Regions from separate parts of the Paenibacillus sp. FSL R5-0407 genome, predicted to be linked through region 1. Evidence: riboswitches for the same ligand, from Rfam matches in the RefSeq annotation. Region 1 holds a riboswitch; each other region holds the start of a gene.
The links. A riboswitch is a leader RNA that binds a small molecule or an ion and turns the genes downstream of it on or off. The one in region 1 is predicted to bind cyclic di-AMP.
Positions count from the first base shown of each region.

Region 1 (5,233 bases):
GGGAAGAGGGCGGGATAACGGCCGTAGATATTAAAGAAGCGCAACAATATAACGAAGCCTTCGAGAAAGCCCGAGCGGCTGGCTAGCCCTATAGGGATAGCAGGAATCCAAGCTCAGGAATGTGAATGATTAGAAAAGCGCCCGCCGGGACTTATAAGTCCCGGCGGGCGCGTCTTTGTTTTTGTTTGTTATTTCTTTTCCGCAAGCCACATAGCGACGTTGGCGATTTCCTCGTCCTTCAATTTATCTTTGAAGGAAGGCATCATGCCTCCGCCTTTTCCTTTAGTAATTATGCCGTACAACTGTTCCGCCGACAGCTCGGATCCAATTTTTTGCAGATTCGGACCGGCTCCGCCTTGCAAATCAGTCCCGTGACAGGAAATACAGTTGGCTTTAACCGTAGCTTCGGCTTGCTCTGCGCTTACAGTAACCGCAGGCATTTGCGGCTTTTCTTCCTGGGCCACCTGATCTTTACCGGGTAATGTAAACATTAACACGGCTGCGAAGGCGCACGCCACGATGAGTATTCCGCTCATGATCCACTTCTGCATTTCAATCGTCCCTCCTATGTAAGCTACCTTCCATTATAGCTGAACATGCCCCGTGATCATAGCATTTGTGTCAAAAAAAGTAACGAATTATTTGTAGTATACGAAAAATACGTTAAAATCATGTGTGATTAATCATAGACGTCTCATTAAGGGGATGTTTTTTTACGCCTCGGAGGGTTTTCCGCGAAACACCATGCAGTAATATGGCTTGGAAATGCCGCCAGGAGTCATTTTCTCGTACAGATCGGTAATCACGAAGCCGGACTTCTGGTAAGCCCGGATCGCCCGTGTGTTCCATGTGAGCACTTCCAGGTCAATTACATCCTTAGGCTTTCTCCGCTGGGCCTCCTCGACGATTGTCAGCACAAAGGTCTTACCCAGCCCGTGGCCGCATAAATCAGGTCTCATACCGATGCCAAGCCGTGTAACGCCCTCCATAGGAAAGTACTGGGCGAATCCGGCAAGCTCCTCCTGCTGATCCAGCAAAGAGACGTACTGCTGGGCCCTTAAAACGGGATTCCCAAATTCCACATCGAGCGCCTTCATCTGTTCCCAGGGAAGCCAGCTATAAATATCGTAGGGAGAATCGTAACGCCAAGTACTGATATCTGCGCCATGGCTTTCTTCCATGGGTACGATTCGAAATGGTGCGATTGGTTTTTCCATTTTTGCGCCTCCTTAAACGATAGGAATGCCTATGCGGCTACCCATATGGCTGTAGTTCTTTTTAACCTCACTCTAACGGGATTTTTATTGGTTGTAAAGGCTTTGTGGAGGAAGAGGGGCCAGAAATCGAAGGCAGGCAAAAAAAATGCGTAAATTAAAAATTTCCTGTTTAGGCATCCGCATAACGGGTAAATTTTGGATATAGGGAAGATAGGATATGGAGTGTTAGAGAACGAGAACGGAAAAAATATTTTTGGAATGGGTTTTATCCAAGAAACCTTTTGATCGATTCCTTCGTTATATGAATAAGATGAAGGAAAGAAAAAAGACCGCGTTGATTCCGGCAAGAATCAAGTGCGGTCAAGCGAGCTATTGAGGTGAGGGCCTCAGCCTATCAGGGGTGATCAGGATTCTTTGGCAAAGCTGGAATAGCTGTCTGCGCTCAAAATTCTTTTTGCCCCGACATAACGTGTTTTATAGTAAGTGTTGCTTAATTTGTCTGTTCTGATTCCTTTGGAAGAAGAGGCATGAGCGAATTTTCCGTCTCCCAGGTAGACGCCCACATGGGACACTTTACCTTTGCCCAGGGTGTTGAAGAATACGAGGTCTCCCGCTTTCAACTGGCTCTTGGCCACTGGGGTACCTTGCTTGTACTGGGCGGTAGAGACGCGGGCAAGATCGACGCCCATTTTCTTGAACACGTATCTTGTAAATCCGGAACAGTCAAAACCGTTGGTCGTGACGCCTCCGTATTTGTAAGGTGTTCCGTACACGGATTTAACGACGCTGGTCAATGTGGTGTCCGCAAAGGCACTTCCTGTCCCCATGGTGAACAAAATAGCTAAACTCGTTGCTGCTGCTGCGAATGTCTTTCTCAAGATGTTAAACTCCTTCCAAGGCCTGCGAGGTTAGCTTGAGGATTCGGTTGAAGGTTCCCTATGATCCCTATGTAACGAAATCAATTCACCCAATGTGGTTCCCCCGTTTCCCGGGTGCCGGGAATTCGGCTAGTCTTTGTTGAATGCACCCGAAAAATTACGACGTTACAACAGTGATTACAAAGTTGTTACCATTTACTCTGGTCATTTTACCAAACATCAACGCGGGTTTGCAAGTTTGTTTTGTTATTTTTGAATAAATAAGTTGATTTGTCCTGTATATCCCGTCCTCTCCGGGTAATGTTTCCTAGGACGACGGTTTAAATAAAAGAAAAAACCCGCAGATTGCGATCCATAAAGAATCTCTGCGGGCTTCATCGTTACTATTCTACATCATCATGATCTTGAGTATCGCTTGTAACTTCTTCGAACTTATCAGTGCTCATAATGCGCTTGGCGCCAACATAGCGCTCGACATAATATTTATCGCTCAATTTGCTGATGATAACTCCTTTGGAGGAGGAAGCATGAGCAAACTTGCCGTCACCGACGTAAACACCAACATGAGACACACCTTTGCCTGAAGTGTTGAAGAACACCAGATCGCCAGCGATCAGTTCTTTCTTCTCTACAGCGGTTCCCATCTTGTACTGGGAGCCTGATTGGTGCGGCAATTTAATTCCGATTTTCGAAAAGACATACATAGTGAATCCGGAACAGTCAAAGCCAGAGGTGGTAGTTCCGCCGGAAACATAATCGCTTCCCAGAGCTTTTTCAATCGTGGTGTCCAATTTGGAATCTGCGAAAGCGCTACCAGTTCCGATGGAGAAAAGTATTGCAAGACTTACGGCTGCTGCGGTTAACTGTTTTTTCAAGGAAATGCTCCTTCCAATGCCTACGAGGTTAGCTTAAGGATTCGGTTGAAGGTCCCCTATGATCCCTCTCTTGCGAGATCAATTCACCCAAAGTGGTTCCCCCGTTCCCCGTGAAGGGAATTCGGCTGTAATTTACACCTGACTACTTACTTATTCGACACCCAGCAGAAGACTCCTGCTAATAGTGACAAAAATAATTACAAAACTGTTACTGAAATTGTGCTGTTGTTATTGTAACAAAGGCCAGTATATTTTGGCAATGGTTATTTAGCGAGTTTGAGAGGGGAAAACGCAGGACAAGACCCCCGAATAAGCTCGGAGGCCTTGTGGCACAAGGAAGGATAAAGATGAAAAAAAATTAACTTTTTTGTGATTTGGTATGCCAAAGCTGATATTGAGAGGTTAGAGTCCAAATTTGAAATAGACTGCGAATGAAAGGATAGGTTTGTTGCAGAATTAAAGCAATCAGTCCTGTCCAAATCCAGGAGGCCGTTCCGAACAAAAGGAACAAGGCGGCGCCGGCAGCTCCGAGAATAAGGGAAATGGCGATCCCCGGCAATAGATACCTCATGCTCAGCATCAGGGAGCCCCAGACGCCGGCCTTAAACAGATACCCGAACTGGGCGAACAGCAGGATTTGCCGGACAAGCCAACCGTAAACCACCCACCCCAGCAAATATCCACAAAGGGTCAAAAGGGGAGCGAGCCTGTCGCCTGACGTAAGGAGACGGGGCAAGAGGGCGTATAGGTCCGGGACGATCCAAATTCCCGGCAGGGAGAGCAGCGCGAGCTCCAACAGAAAGAAGAGAGTGACGGGCTTCCAGAATTCCTTCATTCCCCGGAAGAAGGGAAGTCCGGACGCCCGGGTCTCGGCGGGAACCAGACCGTAGAGAATACCCGCCTGGAACAGCGGCGTCAGCAATAGACGGAGAACAATCATCCCGATTAGCAGCCAGAAATACTGGTGAATCTCCGGATTGTGCTTCAATTCGAATTGCCCTTCGATCAAGTATAGAATCCGGTTCAGTTCATTCGGGGGCGTATCCGGGTACCTGGACAGTACGGCCACAACCGCCGAATGGATCAGACGGTACAGAAACAGCCCCCAGAGCAGCTGGTACAGGAACAGGATGATCACAGAGGGAAACTGGCTCCTGACAAGCCCCCATCCATTTCGTACATAGGTCATAACTTTCCCTCCTAAAAGTTTTGTGAGCATTACTGCTATGAATAAGCCTTATTCTTGTTCGTCCAGCCTACCAGAACAGAGTGCCAAGCAGGGATTCCAGCAGCTTGGTGATGCTTAAAGAAGCACGTGTGCTGACAGGTTCCTTGACCTCGGCCTTAATAAAGTTGTTGATATGCTTGTTCTCAAGCACCAAGGAATACTCGGGATCCAAACGGACCCATTCCAGGGGTTCTTTATATTGCAGCTTCATCTGAACGCGATCGCCATCGCCATTCCACACCTTGTGGATCGTATGGCCATCCTTGAAGCTGAAGAGCAGCGGTATTTTGGAGGCCGTTCCTCCCTTGCGGCTGATTTCCACCTCAGACTCGTAAATCGTGCTCCCATCCTTGGTTACAGGAGTTACGGTAATGCGGTCTACAGAGAAATCGGCCATTTTACCATCATATATATATTGATTAAAATATGACTTCCAGCTCCGTCCGGTCGTCTGCTCGACAACACGTTGAAAATCGGCCGTAGTCGGATGCTTGAATTTGTACTTCTGGGCATAGTTGTAGAGAATGCGCTTCATGGTCTTCGCCCCGACTTGGCGTTCGATATCCAACAAGACCAGTTTGCCGCGATAATAAGCGTTCTTGGCATAGGTATCTCCCGATCCGTATTTCCAGGCGGGTTGTGTCAGAGTAGCCGGAGAGGATATCAGCGCAGCCTGAATCGGCAGATTTGGCGCGATTCCGAACTCTTGCTCCATCAGTTTATCTTCAGCGTAGGAGGTAAAAGCTTCGTCCAGCCAAGCCTCTTCGAATTCATTGTTCGCGACCATGCCATAGAAGAACTGGTGTCCGATTTCGTGGATGACCGTCCGCTCCAATTCATCGTATCCCGGCGAGTCGCTGCCCGCTCCGAAGGCGGTGACGAGGGTAGGATACTCCATACCTCCCGCACCATTCCCTTCAATAGGAGGAACAACTACGGACAAGGTAGAGTAAGGATACGGTCCGTACCATTTACTGAAATTCATGAGGGCCACCTTGGCCGCATAAAAATAACGCTCCTTTAAATCCTTGTGCG
Region 1 is NZ_JBBPAX010000001.1:3,937,310-3,942,542, forward strand. It holds gene NYE70_RS18645 (4a-hydroxytetrahydrobiopterin dehydratase) at 1-86, shown strand, start outside; gene NYE70_RS18650 (c-type cytochrome) at 189-551, opposite strand; gene NYE70_RS18655 (GNAT family N-acetyltransferase) at 714-1,217, opposite strand; gene NYE70_RS18660 (C40 family peptidase) at 1,622-2,095, opposite strand; cyclic di-AMP (ydaO/yuaA leader) riboswitch at 2,100-2,236, opposite strand; gene NYE70_RS18665 (C40 family peptidase) at 2,479-2,970, opposite strand; cyclic di-AMP (ydaO/yuaA leader) riboswitch at 2,973-3,107, opposite strand; gene NYE70_RS18670 (hypothetical protein) at 3,329-4,159, opposite strand; gene NYE70_RS18675 (M1 family metallopeptidase) at 4,227-5,233, opposite strand, start outside.

Region 2 (5,233 bases), 3.8 Mb from region 1:
AGAGCAATTGTAAGACCGCTGGAATACGCCCTATGGTTGCACAAACAAAAAACAGCCGCCCCTTCCTCATAGAGAGGAGGAGCGGCTTTATTTTTCCCTGAGATTATTCGGAGTCTTCCGCCTGGTCATAAAGCGTAACCAGTTCATTGAATGAAGTGATCAGCACATCCGAACCGGCCAATTCATATCCATTCCCGAACCCGGCATAGGCACAGCCGATCACGGTCTGGCCGTTCTTCTTGCCCGCTTCCACGTCGGACGAGCGGTCTCCGACCATCCAGGCGCTGGATACGCCATGGTTGTCCAGCAAAAGGCGGACAAGGTCTACCTTCGAAGCCGTCTGATGCTCGCCAGCGCTGTACATTCCTTCGAATAGCGGAGCGATCAAATGCGTTTCGGCGACGCCCTTCACGTAATGCTCCAGCCCGTTGCTGGCGACGAACAGCCTTACTCCCCGCCGGCTAAGCTGCTCCAGCGTTTCCTTAACTTCAGGATAAAGTTCAGTTGAATACTCTTTGAGTCCTGAGAGCTCCAGCTCCAGCAACAGTTCATCCGCACGGCGGTGAACCGCTTCGCTGCAGTCGGGAATGACCTTTCTCCAAATATCCTCCAGCAGCATACCGAGACAACTCAGCATCAGCTCTTCCGGAGGTGTCTCTCCCTCGTACATCTTCTCTTCCCTGAGCCGGTCGAACAGTTCATGATAGGCAGGGATAAGCAGTGTCTCTGTCTTAAACAGCGTCCCATCCATATCGAAAATCATAGCTTCGGGTTTCTGCAATTTCGTCTGGGTCGTCTCCATCTCCACATTCCTTCCTGTCTATATTTATAGCCCCATGATATGCCAATTGGCGATTACTTGCAAACCCTTGGGAGACGCCGAAGTTTGCCATTTCCCGAAGTGTCCATTACAATTACGTTTAAATTCAACTTAGATATCGAAAAAGTAACTGCCAGGGAGAAGTGCGAAGCATGAGCAAAAAAATAGTAGCCATCGACATGGATGACACGATCTGCCATCTCATACCGAAAGCGATTCATTATCATAATTTAATGTATCCCGATCTTCCGTTGACCATGGAGCAAATCATCAGCTTTGATCTTAGCGGCATTTGGCATCCTGCATGCACGGACGACATTTTCTTCGGCAGGCCCGGCCTGTACGAAGAGCTTGAAATTTTTGACGAGTATACGATTGAAGAGGTGAAGCGGATGACCGTCGATTACGACGTCATCGTCGTGACGGCCGCCCGCCCGGCATCGGTTCCGGAAAAATGGAGATGGCTGCAAATGCATATGCCTTTCATTCCATTCGATAACTTCTTCGTCGCCAAGCGCAAATACTTGCTTGATTTTGACTTGTTGATTGACGACGGCCCCCATAATCTGATCGCGGCCAAGGAAGCGGGCAAACAGACCATTATGATCCCCCGTCCTTGGAATGCGCCGGTTCAGCAGGACTTTATTCTAAAGGATTCATGGCAAGGCATGAACGAGCTGGTAGGGCAAATTCTGACTTGATGGTCAGATGAAAAGATCTTATTTTTTGAAATGATAAGGAACCGTGGTTACGATCAAATCCCTCCGGTATAGCAAAAAGGCGCGGATTAGCAAGCTGGACTGATTATGCAGGGCGTTATGCCACCGTTTCTTCGGTATGAATTGGGGAATCAGAACGGTTACCCGGAAATTCATTTCCTTGGCCTTATGCTCCACGGTATCGATGAACTTCGTCAGCGGCTGGATAATGCTCCGGTATTGGGAATACAGCGTAACCAGCCGAATTTCAGGGTGCCACTGGTTCCATTTCTCCTCAAATTGCTTTTCCGCCTCTTTATCGAACGCCACATATACAGCGATGATCTGATCCGGAGACAACGATTTCGCGTAATTCAGCGTATTTTCCACTACATGCGTAATTCCCGCTACGGGAATTACCATGACATTCCCCTCGATCGCTAGTGGCTGTTCGCATGTAGTGATCCGCAATTGATCCCCCACAGCTTCGTAATGACGGTTGATTTTATGAAATACATAAACGATCGCCGGCAAAAAGATTAACGCAGGCCAGACTTGCGGAAATTTCGTAATGAAAAAAATCATCATGACCGTAAAGCTGATTAAAGCCCCGATCGCGTTTATCGTTAATTTCAATCCCCAGCCCGCCGGTTTTTCCCGGAACCATTTCACAAGCATACCGGTTTGCGCCAGCGTAAACGGGATAAATACGCCTACCGCATAGAGCGGAATCAAATGCTCGGTCTGTCCTTTAAAAACGATGATCAGCAGGATTGAGGCCACCGCCAAAAAGACGATTCCGTTAGAATAACCGAGACGGTCTCCGCGAACGGTGAACATACGCGCGATATATTTGTCTTTCGCCAGGTTCACGGCCAAGAGCGGAAATGCCGAGTATCCGGTATTGGCGGCCAGCACCAGAATCATCGCGGTGATCCCTTGAATCAAATAATACATGATCCCCCGGCCGAAAGTAGCTGAAGCGATCTGGGACACGACGGTTTCCTCCGCTTTAGGAGAAATACCGTAATAATAAGCCAACGATACGATCCCCGTAAACAAAAGCGCCAGCAGAACGCCCATGGCAGCCAATGTTTTGGAGGCATTCTTGGGAGCCGGATCCTTGAAGTTAGGAATGGCGTTAGAAATCGCCTCGACACCTGTCAAAGCCGAACTCCCCGAGGCAAATGCCCGCAAGAGCAGGAACAGCGTAAGGCCTGTCACCGGTGTCCCCATCGGTGTATGCAGGTTGGCCGGAACTTCGCCCATTGCAATTTGATATAGTCCCGCCCCAATAGTGATAAATATAACAAGCACGAATAAGTAAACCGGATAAGCCAGGATGGAAGCCGATTCGGTAATACCGCGCAAATTGAGTACCGTGATAACAACCACTAAAAGGCATGCTATAAGTACGTTATGTGAATGCAGCGACGGAAAAGCTGAGGTGATCGCATCCGTCCCCGCAGAAATGCTGACCGCAACGGTTAAAATATAATCCACCAGCAGCGCGCCGCCGGCTAAAAGACCGGAGTTTACCCCCAAATTTTCCTTGGAAACAACATAGGCTCCTCCGCCATGCGGATAGGCATAAATCACTTGTCTGTAAGATAAAACGAGAGCCAGCAGCAGCACCAGAATTCCCGCGGCAATCGGGATGGAGTACCAGTAGGCGGCCGCGCCGAGCGTCATCAGGACGAGCAGAATCTGCTCCGGTCCGTAGGCTACGGAGGACAAGGCATCCGATGAAAGGATCGCCAGGGCTTTCGTTTTGTTTAATTTTTGTTCGCCGAGTGCGGTTGACTTCAGCGGCTGACCGATGAGCACTCTCTTGATTATCGAAAACATAGATGCAACACCACCGTGCTTTATTTTTTGCAAATTCAAAGGCTGATTATGATTAAATATTTTGGTAAATCGTCTCATTTGGAGACTTTTTGGACAGCAAAAAACCACAGAGGCAAGACCCCCTGCGGTCCATGAGTGCTTTACATGGGCACAGTATCATTCCTCTCTCGGACTACGCTTACGAGGTTAGCTGTCGGATTAGGGTGGCGAGAGTCACCCCTCCGCGGCATGTTCTGCATGACATGCTGCGGATTCACCCCTACCGTTCGTTTCGGCTGGCTTTGCCTGTTACGCCCGGCATTCGGTTCCCCCGTTTTCCCGTATTACGGGAAATTCAGCGAATCAAGAATATCAAATCCACGAATGAATATTACGCCTGCTCTCATTTTCTGTAAATCCCGAAATTTGCGTTGAATCGCTTCTATTTGTTGTAAAAGAGTACGATAAAACGCTTACTTCCATCACTTTCATTTATTATCCTTCATTATTGAGCCCGCATTAACGCGCAACATAAATCATCGTATTAATGCCGAATACAACAAAAAAAGACCGGCCTCCATTCCTGGAAACCGGCTTGTCCTGATTCATTCTATATGTCAGCCTACTCGCCGTTCAAACGGTATCCTCCATGGAATACCGGTCCCACATATTCGTTAAAGGCATACCCCGAACGAATGGCCGCCGTTACGAATTTTTTCGCTTTAACTACGGCTTCCTTTACAGTTAAGCCGCTGGCCAGTCCACCTGTTACGGCAGCCGCAAAAGTACAACCGGCTCCATGGTTATGTGCGGGTTCGATCTTTTCCGTCTCCAGAACCTCAAATTCCTCGCCGTCATAGAACAGGTCGATCGCTTTGTCGCCTTCCAAGGCTTTGCCGCCTTTAATGACTACGTAAGCCGCTCCGCGTTCATGAATGATCTTCGCTGCTTTCTTCATGTCATCCACGCTGGACAAACGCCCCAAACCGGAAAGCACACCGGCTTCGAACAAGTTTGGCGTAACAACCGTAGCAAGCGGTAGCAGCAAATCGCGAATCGCATCCGCGCTCTCCGGATTCAAAACTTCGTCTTCCCCTTTGCAGACCATGACCGGGTCGATGACCACATTTTGTTGGTTATGCTGCTTAATGCATTTCTCAACGACTTCTATAATAGGCACGCTGCCCAGCATCCCCGTCTTCATAGCTTGCACCGGGCCGCCCGCAAACACGGTCTTCAACTGCTCGGCCACCAGATTGGCGTCTATCGGGTACACGCTATGATGCCATCCGCGGTCCGGATCCATCGTAACAATGGTAGTCAATGCGCTGAGTCCGTAAGTTCCGTATTCTTCAAATGTTTTCAAGTCTGCCTGTATCCCCGCGCCGCCGCTGGAGTCACTGCCGGCAATAGTTAGCGTTTTAAGAATGGTTGACATGATCAAATGCTCCTTTACGAAAAACTAAAGTGCTTCCGGCCTCTATTGTAGCATTATTTTCAGAAACTCAGTGAATTATTTACGCATTTACATAGCCCGGAAACAAAAAAAGTATGGAGCAAGTAATCCTTGCTCCATACTTTCCACTGATATGGTCTATAGCCAGCTTATTTCACGACGATCTGGTTTGCGGCATCGATTCTTTCCTGGGATGCGTTGAAGCATTTCTTGCAGACTTTAAGAGCCTGACCGGAACTGCTCATCTTCGTATAAAGCAGTTTAATCCGCGTGCTTCTGCATACGGGGCATGTCCCCCGGCCTCTGGAAGGAAGAATCCACAAAGCTTTCCCCCGCTTTGATTTAGACATAAGAAATCACCTTCGCCTCTATGTTATTTGCTTGTTTTTCTATGTATATCGGGAAGGCCGGCCGAACATGCCTAAATATTTC
Region 2 is NZ_JBBPAX010000001.1:101,669-106,901, reverse strand. It holds gene NYE70_RS00505 (YheC/YheD family endospore coat-associated protein) at 1-72, shown strand, start outside; gene NYE70_RS00500 (HAD family hydrolase) at 104-802, opposite strand; gene NYE70_RS00495 (5' nucleotidase, NT5C type) at 973-1,521, shown strand; gene NYE70_RS00490 (APC family permease) at 1,540-3,366, opposite strand; cyclic di-AMP (ydaO/yuaA leader) riboswitch at 3,526-3,716, opposite strand; gene pdxK (pyridoxine/pyridoxal/pyridoxamine kinase) at 3,968-4,783, opposite strand; gene NYE70_RS00480 (hypothetical protein) at 4,951-5,151, opposite strand.
Region 2: it holds a riboswitch for cyclic di-AMP, as region 1 does, so the genes downstream of both, NYE70_RS00490 (APC family permease) here and NYE70_RS18665 (C40 family peptidase) in region 1, are expected to answer to the same signal.

Region 3 (5,233 bases), 2.8 Mb from region 1:
CTCACATTTGCATAATACACATAATTAGCCAGTTTCCTGGGCATACCAATTTATAATACGGTTTCCGGGTAAAAGGAGAGGATTTGCTATGTCTAGATCGACCAAACGGCGGATGATCTCCGCTGGAATCTGCGCCGTCATGACGGCTTTGTTTTGCTGTATCCTCTGCTTATTCCCCGACTCCTCCAATGCGTTTACTACGAAAGGCCCCTTAACAGAGGATACTGATTCATTGGATACCGCACCTGCTTCCGCAAAGCCCTTAAATCTGGGAGAGCTTCGGCGAAAATATTCCGAAACCTTTAAATTCCGCGGTCCAGAAGTGAAACAGATCGCCCTGACTTTTGACGATGTGCCCGATCCGCGGTTTACGCCCCAGGTATTGGCTGCACTTCGCAAAGAAGGAGTCAAAGCGACTTTTTTCGTCGTCGGGCACCGGGCGAAGAAGCATCCGGAGCTGCTGAGGGCCATTCACCGGGACGGCCACATCATCGGCAACCATTCCTTTAGCCATGCTTTGTTCAAAAACCGCTCGCGAAGTCAGTTTCAAAACGAAATTTTGCGAACCGAGAATATTATCGCTAATCTCGTTGGTTATCGGCCCAAGTTGATACGCCCGCCATATGGAGAAATTAACGAGGAACAAGTTAAGTGGGCCAAGAAAAGCGGTTATATTATCGTGAACTGGAATGTCGATTCGCTGGATTGGAAAGGACTCGATTCGGAGAAGGTGAAACAGAACGTCCTCAAGGCCGCAGGCCCGGGTTCTATTGTATTGCAGCATGCCGGAGGGGGAACGGGGTCGGATTTATCCGGAACGATTCAGGCGCTGCCTGAGATCATTCAGACGTTGAAAGCAAAAGGCTATCACTTTGTGACTCTTCCCGAGCTTCTGCAAACGAAGAAGTACAAATAACGGAGAGTAGGAATTAAAAAAGCAGCTCCCTTGGGAGCTGCCGCATTCAATTATTTATCTAAAATATACAATTTAACGTCCTGAAATCCGAACTCATTAACGGTTTGCGGGCTGCCCGGAATGAATATATCAATGCGGTTCCCTTTGATCGCGCTGCCCTGATCGGTTGCGGTCGCAACGAAGGCGTTTTTCGGCAGATTGGAATGGCTATGTCCCGTAACAAGCACTTTAGTGCCCATAGGAATTACTTTCGGGTCAACGGCGATCGTCCCCAACTGCAACGGTTTGCCGAAGTAATCAACGGCTCCCCACTTTCCGTTCTCGCTCGCTGCGGAAGAATATGCCGTAGCCTTAACCTCCACGGTTTTGGAGTAAGAGAAATTCTTGCCCCAAGCCTCTACGGTCTTATCCGCACTTGAGACTTTTACGGCTGATAACGGCTGAGGAATTATGTTTTCCTTTGCGCTTGCAGAAGCTGTTGACATAAGGGCTTTGGATCCTTCTCCAGGGATAACGATATCCAGGCCGCCGTAAATATTCGATGCTTTGATGGATGGATTCGCTGTAATCAGCTTGTTCATATCCACGCCGTATTGTTTAGCCAGAAGGTAAAAGGTGTCTCCTTCCTTCGCTTTATGTATCGAATCCGCATGGACAGGTACCGACTGCAAAGCTCCTGCCAATCCGACTGCAATAATTGTCGCCTTAACGGCGCGTGCTAATTTAGTATGCTTATTCATGATGTCCTCCTTCTACTATCGCCTGCGGAGTTAGTTGTCGGGTTAGGGAAAAAAGGATAGGCCCCTGCGCATTTACTTCGCTTCACCCCAAGATAGCCATGTTCTCGTCATTGGACGGGTACAGCTAATCGGAAAATCGTCCCCCGCACCTGCGCTGGCAGGTTTTGGCCTAATCAATATATCACAATTTTGTAACCAATAGGGCAAGCAAATGTTTCCATGATGCGTTAAGCAGCAGCCAATCAGACTATTTTCACCGATGATGTGATTACAATTCTGTAAAAGCGATCGAACTCAAAAAAAACCGCCGGAGCGTTCTCCGGCGGTTCATTCATGTTATAGAGTTAAGTTACAGCACTTTACTGAGAAAATCCTTGGTCCGCTGATTCTTCGGCGAACCGAAGACCTCCTGCGGAGTCCCTTGCTCCATAATGACACCCTGATCCATAAACAGAATCCGGTCCCCAACTTCGCGGGCAAAGCCCATTTCATGCGTGACGATGACCATCGTCATCCCCTTGTCGGCTAGGTTCTTCATCACGTCCAGCACCTCTCCGACCATCTCCGGATCAAGCGCGGAGGTCGGCTCATCGAACAGCATCACATGCGGCTCCATAGCGAGCGCGCGAGCAATCGCGATCCGCTGCTTCTGTCCGCCCGACAGCTGGGAAGGATAAGCGTCCCGCTTGTCTTCCAGTCCGACCGTGCGCAGCAGGTCCATGGCCAAAGCTTCCGCTTTGTTCTTTTCGATTTTTTTTACACGGATGGGAGCCATAGTGATATTATCGATCACATTTTTATGCGGAAACAAATTAAACTGTTGGAATACCATTCCCATTTTTTCGCGGGTTTTGTTGATATTGTGGCGTTTTCCGGTAATGGATTCCCCTTCGAAAGTGATCTCGCCCTCGGTTGGTTCCTCCAGCAGATTCAAACAGCGGAGAAAGGTACTCTTCCCCGAGCCGCTGGGGCCGATCACAACGACGACCTCTCCTTTGGCGATTTCCAGGTCGATCCCCTTCAAAATGTGAAGCTGGCCGAACTTTTTATGCAAATTTTTAACGGTGATCACTGGCTTTCAACTTCCTTTCGAACAGACCCAAAATACGGGACAGTGTGAATGTCAGAATAAAGTACATAACCGCTACAATCAGATACGGCGTCATGCCGTCGTAAGTGATCGTGACCACAGCACCGGACTGGAACATCAGCTCCGTAATACCGATAAAGGATACGATCGAAGATTCCTTAATAATCGTAATAAACTCATTCCCGATTGCGGGCAGCACCGACTTGATCGCCTGCGGAATAATGATAAAACGCAAGGACATCCAGCGATTCATGCCTAGGGACCGAGCTGCTTCTCCTTGCCCCCGGTCTACGCCCTGGATCCCGGCACGGAATATTTCCGCAAGGTAGGCCGAGCTGTTGATCGAAAGCGTGATCGCTCCGGATTCAATCGGGGAGAAGTTGACATTGAACGCCGTCGAAAAACCGTAATGAATTATTAAGAGCTGGACCAACATCGGCGTTCCCCGTAAAAATTCAACCCAAGCATGGCCGATAAACCGGACAATTCTCCACGGGGCCATCCGCAAGAGCGTAACAAGCAGGCCCAAAATAAAACCGCAAAGAACCCCCAGAGCCGCCAGTAGCAGCGTATACTGCAGACCGGTCAAAAAATAGCTGCGGTACTCCCAAAACATTGTAAAAAGCTCCATGTCCCAATCATTCCTCCTATTTTACCTCAAAAGCCTTGACAAAAAAACAGAAAATAGCGAATAGGCTCCGCTATTTTCTGCAAATCGGTCACCGGTTATTTTTCAGCAAGTGCGCTTGCTTCGGTAACGAACTTATCGATCGAACCGTCTCCGATCAGACGATCCAATGTGGCGTTGACCTGGTCAAGCATTTCCTTGTTGCCTTTCTTCACGCCGACGACATAGCCTTCGTCCTCGGTTACCGGTTTGGCGTCCGTAATGCTGATGCCTTCTACGTTCTTGACGAAAGATTCGGCCACAGGGCCTTCGATAATCGCCACATCAACGCGTCCCGATTTCAGTTGCATGATGATATCGTTTATTTTTCCAAGAGAAGTCAGCTTGGCGCCTGTGATCGTCTTGGCAATGTCTTCTTGAATGGAGCCCTTCTGTACGCCGATCTTCAGACCTTCCAATGATTCCATTGTGTTGTATTTATCTTTGTCCTTGGTCGCGGATACGACCGACTGCTCCGCTTTATAATAAATTTGGGACAAGTCGACTTGCTTCGCGCGTTCCGGTTTCGGGCTGAGACCCGAAATGACGAGGTCCACACGGCCGCTGTCCAATTCATTCAGCAGGGAGTCGAAAAGCATATCCTTGAATTCCACTTCGGCTCCAAGATCCTTCGAGATTTCCTTGGCGATCTCAACATCGAAACCGACGATTTCATTGTCACCATTCTCATTTTTGATTTTAAATTCGTAAGGCGGGAAATCCGCGCTCAATCCTACGATCAGCTTTTTGGAAGCCGTACCGGTATTGGCCGATCCTTGACTTTCATTAGCCGGAGTGTTTCCGCCCGCATTGTTTTTATTTTGTCCGCAAGCGGCAAGCACGCTTGTTACCATAATTAACGCTACAATTAAGATACCCCATTTTCTCATCTGTCTCTCTCCCGTCGGTATTTTTTTATTAACCACCATTCGATTTACTGGGCTAATTATAAATCAACCTGTATATATATGCAAAGCTATTTTTATCATTTTCATCATTTTTTCATACTTCACGGATAATAATCATAAAAATGTTAAATTTTATAAAACCATGGTCAATTCAATATGTAGACCAACCGTATTCAATCAAAAGATTTTAATATAAAATTTTACATTTAATTTGAATTTTATTCATACTCTTTTATGAATGCCCTCCTATCAAATATGCAGCACAGTGAATGACGAAATGTATTTTTATTAAATTTTGTAATAAATATTAATTAACGCACTCTTCTTCAAAAAGAAACATACATGGGTTAAGTGGGGGAATAATGGTTCATAAAGGGTCTCATTTGGTTATTAATTAGCTGAAAAACCTGCTCGGTTTTTAAGTTGATTTTCATGCTACGTAAGGAGGTGGCCCCTGTGCTGCTAGAAGCGCTATATCATGTACCCAGGGATAAATGGGCCTATGCTTACGACACAAGTACGATACATTTGCGCGTTCGAACCAAACGGGACGACGTGGAAAATGTATTTGCGATGACCGGCGATAAGTATGATTGGGATGGAACGTACCAGGAAATCCCGATGGAAAAAGCTGCCCATGACCGGATGTTCGATTATTGGGAAGTGGCCGTGAAGCCCCGGTTCAAACGTTTGTCTTATGCCTTTAAACTGACTGCGGGAACAGAAACCGTGTATATGCTGGATACGGGCATTCAGCATGAAGGCCCGACTCCGCCCGGCGAATTGTATGAATTCCCGTATATCCATGAAATCGATGTATTTAAGGTTCCGGAATGGGCGAAAAAGGCCGTGTTTTATCAAATTATGCCCGAACGGTTTGCAAACGGCGATCCCGGCAACGACCCGGAGAAT
Region 3 is NZ_JBBPAX010000001.1:1,128,201-1,133,433, forward strand. It holds gene NYE70_RS05485 (polysaccharide deacetylase family protein) at 89-916, shown strand; gene NYE70_RS05490 (3D domain-containing protein) at 967-1,656, opposite strand; cyclic di-AMP (ydaO/yuaA leader) riboswitch at 1,661-1,836, opposite strand; gene NYE70_RS05495 (amino acid ABC transporter ATP-binding protein) at 2,006-2,728, opposite strand; gene NYE70_RS05500 (amino acid ABC transporter permease) at 2,715-3,377, opposite strand; gene NYE70_RS05505 (transporter substrate-binding domain-containing protein) at 3,473-4,303, opposite strand; gene NYE70_RS05510 (alpha-glycosidase) at 4,778-5,233, shown strand, end outside.
Region 3: it holds a riboswitch for cyclic di-AMP, as region 1 does, so the genes downstream of both, NYE70_RS05490 (3D domain-containing protein) here and NYE70_RS18665 (C40 family peptidase) in region 1, are expected to answer to the same signal.

Region 4 (5,233 bases), 1.4 Mb from region 1:
ACCGGGACGTATTCGGTTACGCGGTGGACAAAGGCTGGATGTGCGTTCAGATCCTGTATATGCGTCAGGGTAAAATGATTGAACGGCATGCCTCGGTCTTTCCTTTTTACGGGGATGCCTACAGTGACTTTCTGTCTTACGTGACTCAATATTACAGCGATAACCCGGCATTGCCGAAAGAGATTTTGCTCCCCGGCATGGCTGAGGAGCCTGGACAGGGCGAGGAAGCCCCAGGCGAGCCGGAGGCGGCCAAAGCCTCATCTGCCGCAACCGAAGGCGTCAGCGAGGCGCTCGACGCGGCAAGCGGGGCTTCGGCGCTTCATGAGTGGCTCGGCGTGAAGACGCTGGTGCCGCAGCGCGGCCTTAAGCGTCAGATGGTGACGATGGCTGAGGAGAATGCGCGCGTGGCGCTTGACGAGAAATTCCGCCTGATCGAGCGGGATGAGGAACGGACTCGGGGAGCCGCGGAGAACCTGGGCCGTTCGATCGGACTGGATCGGGTATCCCGGATCGAAGCGTTTGATAACTCCAACATCCAGGGGACGAATCCGGTCTCGGCGATGGTTGTGTTCATCGACGGCAAACCGGCCAAGAAGGATTACCGGAAATACAAAGTCCGGACCGTTCAGGGTCCGGACGATTATGAAACGATGCGCGAGGTCATCCGCCGCAGATACGAGCGCGTGCTGAAGGAGAACTTGCCTCAGCCTGATCTGATCATCGTCGACGGCGGCAAAGGGCAGATTTCGGCTGCAATCGACGTACTGGAGAACGAGCTCGGTCTATTCATTCCGGTGGGCGGCTTGGTCAAGGATGCCAAGCACCGGACTGCGCAGCTGATGGTGGGCGATCCGCCCGAGCCGGTTCATTTGCCTCGCGACAGCCAGGAGTTTTATTTGCTCCAGCGAATTCAGGACGAGGTTCACCGGTTTGCGATTTCGTTCCATCGCGAGCAGCGGGCGAAATCGATGGTGGCTTCGCGCCTGGATGCGATTCCGGGCATCGGGGAGAAGCGTCGTAAGGCGCTGCTGAAGCACTTCGGTTCGCTCAAAAAAATGAAAGAGGCCTCAGTCGAAGACTTCCGGCCCCTTTCCATTGGCGACAAGCTAGCCAAACAAATTATAGATGCCCTTCGGGATGATGAGGAGTCGTGAACAACGGCTCCTCTTTTTTTGGCAATGGTGCTGAAGGGCGTTCCTTACCCGGTGGATTGAACAAGTAGATGACGAAGGCAACAATCGCCGGTAACACGATATAGAAAATGCCTGCCGTGATATTCAGCGTTCCACCTGTAAACATAATGCTCAGCGACATTAAGATGCTGTCGAAGATGACGTGCGAGAACAGGACCGCAATAAAACCGTAGCGCAGGAAAATATAGCTGAACAACAGGCCGATAATGAGCAGCTCGATCGGACGGGAGATGACCGGGTAGATCGGATACAACGTATGGCCGAACGCCCAGATCAGCGTCGTGATGATACTTGCGACGAGCGTGCTGCGGAACATTTTCTTCAGCATCGGAATCCCGAACAGCCGGTATACGGCCTCTTCCCCGATCCCTGCCACCCAGGCAAGCAGCGGGAGCAGCGCAGGATAGAGCATGTTATACGGTGATTGGGAGGCATCCGTGGTCGACCAGGTGTGGATCGTTCTTTCCAGAATGAAGAAGATCACGGACTGAACTCCAAGCAGAATAAGTGCCCAGGCGTATCCGTCCGCCATCGATTTTACTACATGCCGTCCATAACCCTGTTCCTTGGCCCGGGCCCAGAGATTAATCCCCTGCTTGCGCCAGAGTCCATCGCCTCCGACGAGGGAGAAATAGACGGAGGCGGCCAGAATCAGCGTGACGACGCCCTGAAATACAAGCCCGAAGATCAGCATTGCACCGCTTAAGCCTTCTTTTTCAAAATAAGGCATCATATTAAGCGCAGAACCCATGGAAATGATGAAGTACAGGGAGGCGAGCACGATTCCCCGCTTGAACGAAGTATGTACTCTTGTCATGGCGCTGTACACGATCGCGAGAATTCCCAGCACAAAAGTCAATAGGGCATATCCTACATAGGTCAGCCAGTTGGCGAGCGTGGTTTGGCTTTTTACATAATCGGTATGGCTTTGCGGCACGGAGAAGTAACTATCGATTTCGGAGACCTGGCCTTCGAAATAATGAATATCGATTTGGGCATTCGATTTCCCCGCTTCATATCCCACCAGCGTTAAAGACAGACCATCCGGTGTTTCGCCCACGGAAGATTGCATATCTTCGCTGTAACCAAGCGACTTCAAGTAAGGTTGGGCTAACGCCAGCTTTTCTTCCCACGATAGGTCCTGCACTCCCGAGGTAGCGGCATCAGCTTCGGATGAACCGCCGCCCAATCCCTCGATGTCCGGAAACCCGGTTTCGGGGTATTCTTTAAAGCCGACCGCCTTGCCCGTGGTCATATGGATATCTACCGTTACGGCTTTGAGCAGCCCGCCTGGCTTATTGATGCGGACTTGAAAGATGTCGTAGGGGAACTGCTTTTCATACTTTTTAAGGTAATCTTCCATTAAACCTTCCCGGGTCAAATACCCGTATACATCAGCGCGCGTCTCGTAAGTAACCAGGGCATCGTTGAAGGGACCGGTTAATCCGAGCGTCGATTCCGCGAATTTGACGGCGGCTTCCTTTGCCTGCTCCTTCGTGATTAGCTGAGTCGATTGTTCGACCTGCAGCGTTTCGGAAGCGGTAGTCGGGACAATCTGGAGTAAAATAAAGACGATGAGTCCAATGACGGCGAGTATCCATAAGGTCCTGGTCTTTATCCCGCGCGTCTTCGGTTTTAAATCGGAATACATACGAAAACTCCTTTTAACGATTTTTTGTTGAATCTGTATGATTTCGGTACTTCCATGTCACAGTAAAGATAACACAGGGGAGATTTCTTCGCCAGAGACGAAGCTTGTTTCGCGTAAAAGCGCAATAACCACGGCAAATCCCAGCATGGCTTAGATAAGCATTCACCTTACGGTCTGTTTCAACTCTTTTAAGTCATTTTCGATCTATTTCATCCAATTAAACCTTTGTGATGGAAGTGAATAAGGATTATAATCCAATTTGACGAAAATGAAATGAAAATGAATGTAACTTAATATGTTGGCCGAATTTCTACCGAAAACGGGGGAACCGATATTTAGGGGTGAATTTCGCTGCTTCACTTGCATTGCGCCTGGTGAAAAAGCGAATAGGGCAGACCGCGCAAGCCCGAATCCGTCAGCTAACCTCGTAGGCCTTTGCAGCAGGGACCAATCAAAAAGCATTGGATTTCCAGTGCTTTTTTTCATTGTTTCTTTTTTGCCAAATTGAGTAATGAGGTGAGCCCGTTGCTTTCCAAATGGATCAGATTTTCCCCACCCCAAGTCCTTGTGTTGGGCTTTGCGTTCATTATTTTGGCCGGTTCGCTGCTTTTGATGCTGCCGATTTCCAGTAGTACGGGAGAGTCGCTTCCTTTTATTGACGCTTTCTTTACCGCTACTTCAGCAACCTGTGTAACAGGGCTTGTCGTAGTGGATACAGGAACCTATTTCTCAACATTTGGCCAGGTGGTCATTATGCTGCTGATCCAGGTAGGCGGTCTGGGGTTCATGACCATGGCGACCTTGTTCGCTCTGGTGTTTAAACGAAAGATTTCGCTGAAAGACCGGCTTCTGCTCCAGGAGGCGATGAACCAAAATACGATGGAAGGGATCGTCCGGCTGATCCGTAAGGTGCTGATGTATTCCCTGATTATCGAGAGCTGCGCCGCACTTCTGTTCACAATCCGCTGGTCGTTCGACATGCCGATTGGCCGGGCGCTGTTCTTCGGTATCTTTCACGGCGTTTCCATGTTCAACAATGCTGGTTTTGACCTGTTCGGCGAGTACCGCAGCCTTACCCAGTATGTAAACGATCCGGTCGTCAATCTCGTAACGATGTTCCTGATCGTTTCCGGAGGGCTCGGCTTTATCGTTTTGTCCGACCTGATCGAGTTTCGGCAACGCCGCAAATTGTCGCTTCATTCCAAGGTGGTTCTCTCCATGACCGCCACATTGATTCTGGTCGGAGCGCTCGTTATTTTCGTGTTTGAATTCACCAACTCCAATACCTTGCAACCGCTGGATTGGGGCGGAAAAATCTGGAGCTCGTTCTTCCAGTCGGTTACGCCGAGAACGGCGGGTGCCAATACGGTGGATATCGGCGGGCTTAGGCAGGCGACGCAATTCTTTATGATCATCCTGATGTTCATCGGGGCATCGCCAAGCTCCACCGGGGGCGGGATCAAGACGACGACGTTCACGATTCTGGTCGGGGCGGTCATTTCCATGATCCGCGGCCGTTCGGATCTCGTGTTGTTCCGTTACCGGCTGGCCCAGGAGCGGATATTCAAAGCCGTCACGATCACGATGCTCGCTTTGTTCCTGGTCATCGCCGTGGCGATGGTGCTTTCAACTACGGAAGATGCCAGCTTCCTGAGCATTTTGTTCGAAACGACTTCCGCTTTCGGTACGGTCGGCCTTTCCATGGGGCTGACGGGAAAATTGACGATTGCGGGGAAAATTATTATCAGCTTCACCATGTTTGCCGGACGGTTAGGGCTGCTGACGTTAGCTTATGCGCTCGGGCCGAAGAAGGGTAAAGAATTATATAGACATCCCGAAGGCAAAATGATTATAGGATAAGGGGAAAAGTGAGATGAAAACACAGCAGTTTGTAGTGATCGGCTTGGGGCGTTTCGGTTCCAGCCTGGCGCTAGAGCTGATGGACCTCGGCTACGAGGTTCTGGGCGTGGACAGGAACGAGGAAGTGGTCGAGGAATGGAGCGACCGGCTTACGCATGCCGTCGTCGCGGATGCGACGGATGAAGAAGTTCTGAAGTCGTTGGGCGTTCGAAATTTCGACTGCGGGATCGTAGCGATCGGCAATGATATTCAAATGAGCATCCTGTCGGCCATCCTTCTCAAAGACCTTGGGATTAAAACGGTGGTAGCCAAGGCGATTTCCGTCCTTCACGGCCGGGCGCTGGAGAAGCTCGGCGTCGACCGGGTTATCTTTCCCGAGAGGGATATGGGGGTTCGGGTCGCCCATCAGCTTGTAACTCCAAACCTGCTGGATTACATTGAACTTTCCAAAGAATACAGACTTGTCGAAATGAGAGTACCGCAATGCCTGGACGGAAAAAATGTCGGCGACCTGAACCCGAGAGCACGT
Region 4 is NZ_JBBPAX010000001.1:2,527,326-2,532,558, reverse strand. It holds gene uvrC (excinuclease ABC subunit UvrC) at 1-1,154, shown strand, start outside; gene NYE70_RS12220 (CPBP family intramembrane glutamic endopeptidase) at 1,120-2,844, opposite strand; cyclic di-AMP (ydaO/yuaA leader) riboswitch at 3,135-3,294, shown strand; gene NYE70_RS12215 (TrkH family potassium uptake protein) at 3,370-4,704, shown strand; gene NYE70_RS12210 (potassium channel family protein) at 4,718-5,233, shown strand, end outside.
Region 4: it holds a riboswitch for cyclic di-AMP, as region 1 does, so the genes downstream of both, NYE70_RS12215 (TrkH family potassium uptake protein) here and NYE70_RS18665 (C40 family peptidase) in region 1, are expected to answer to the same signal.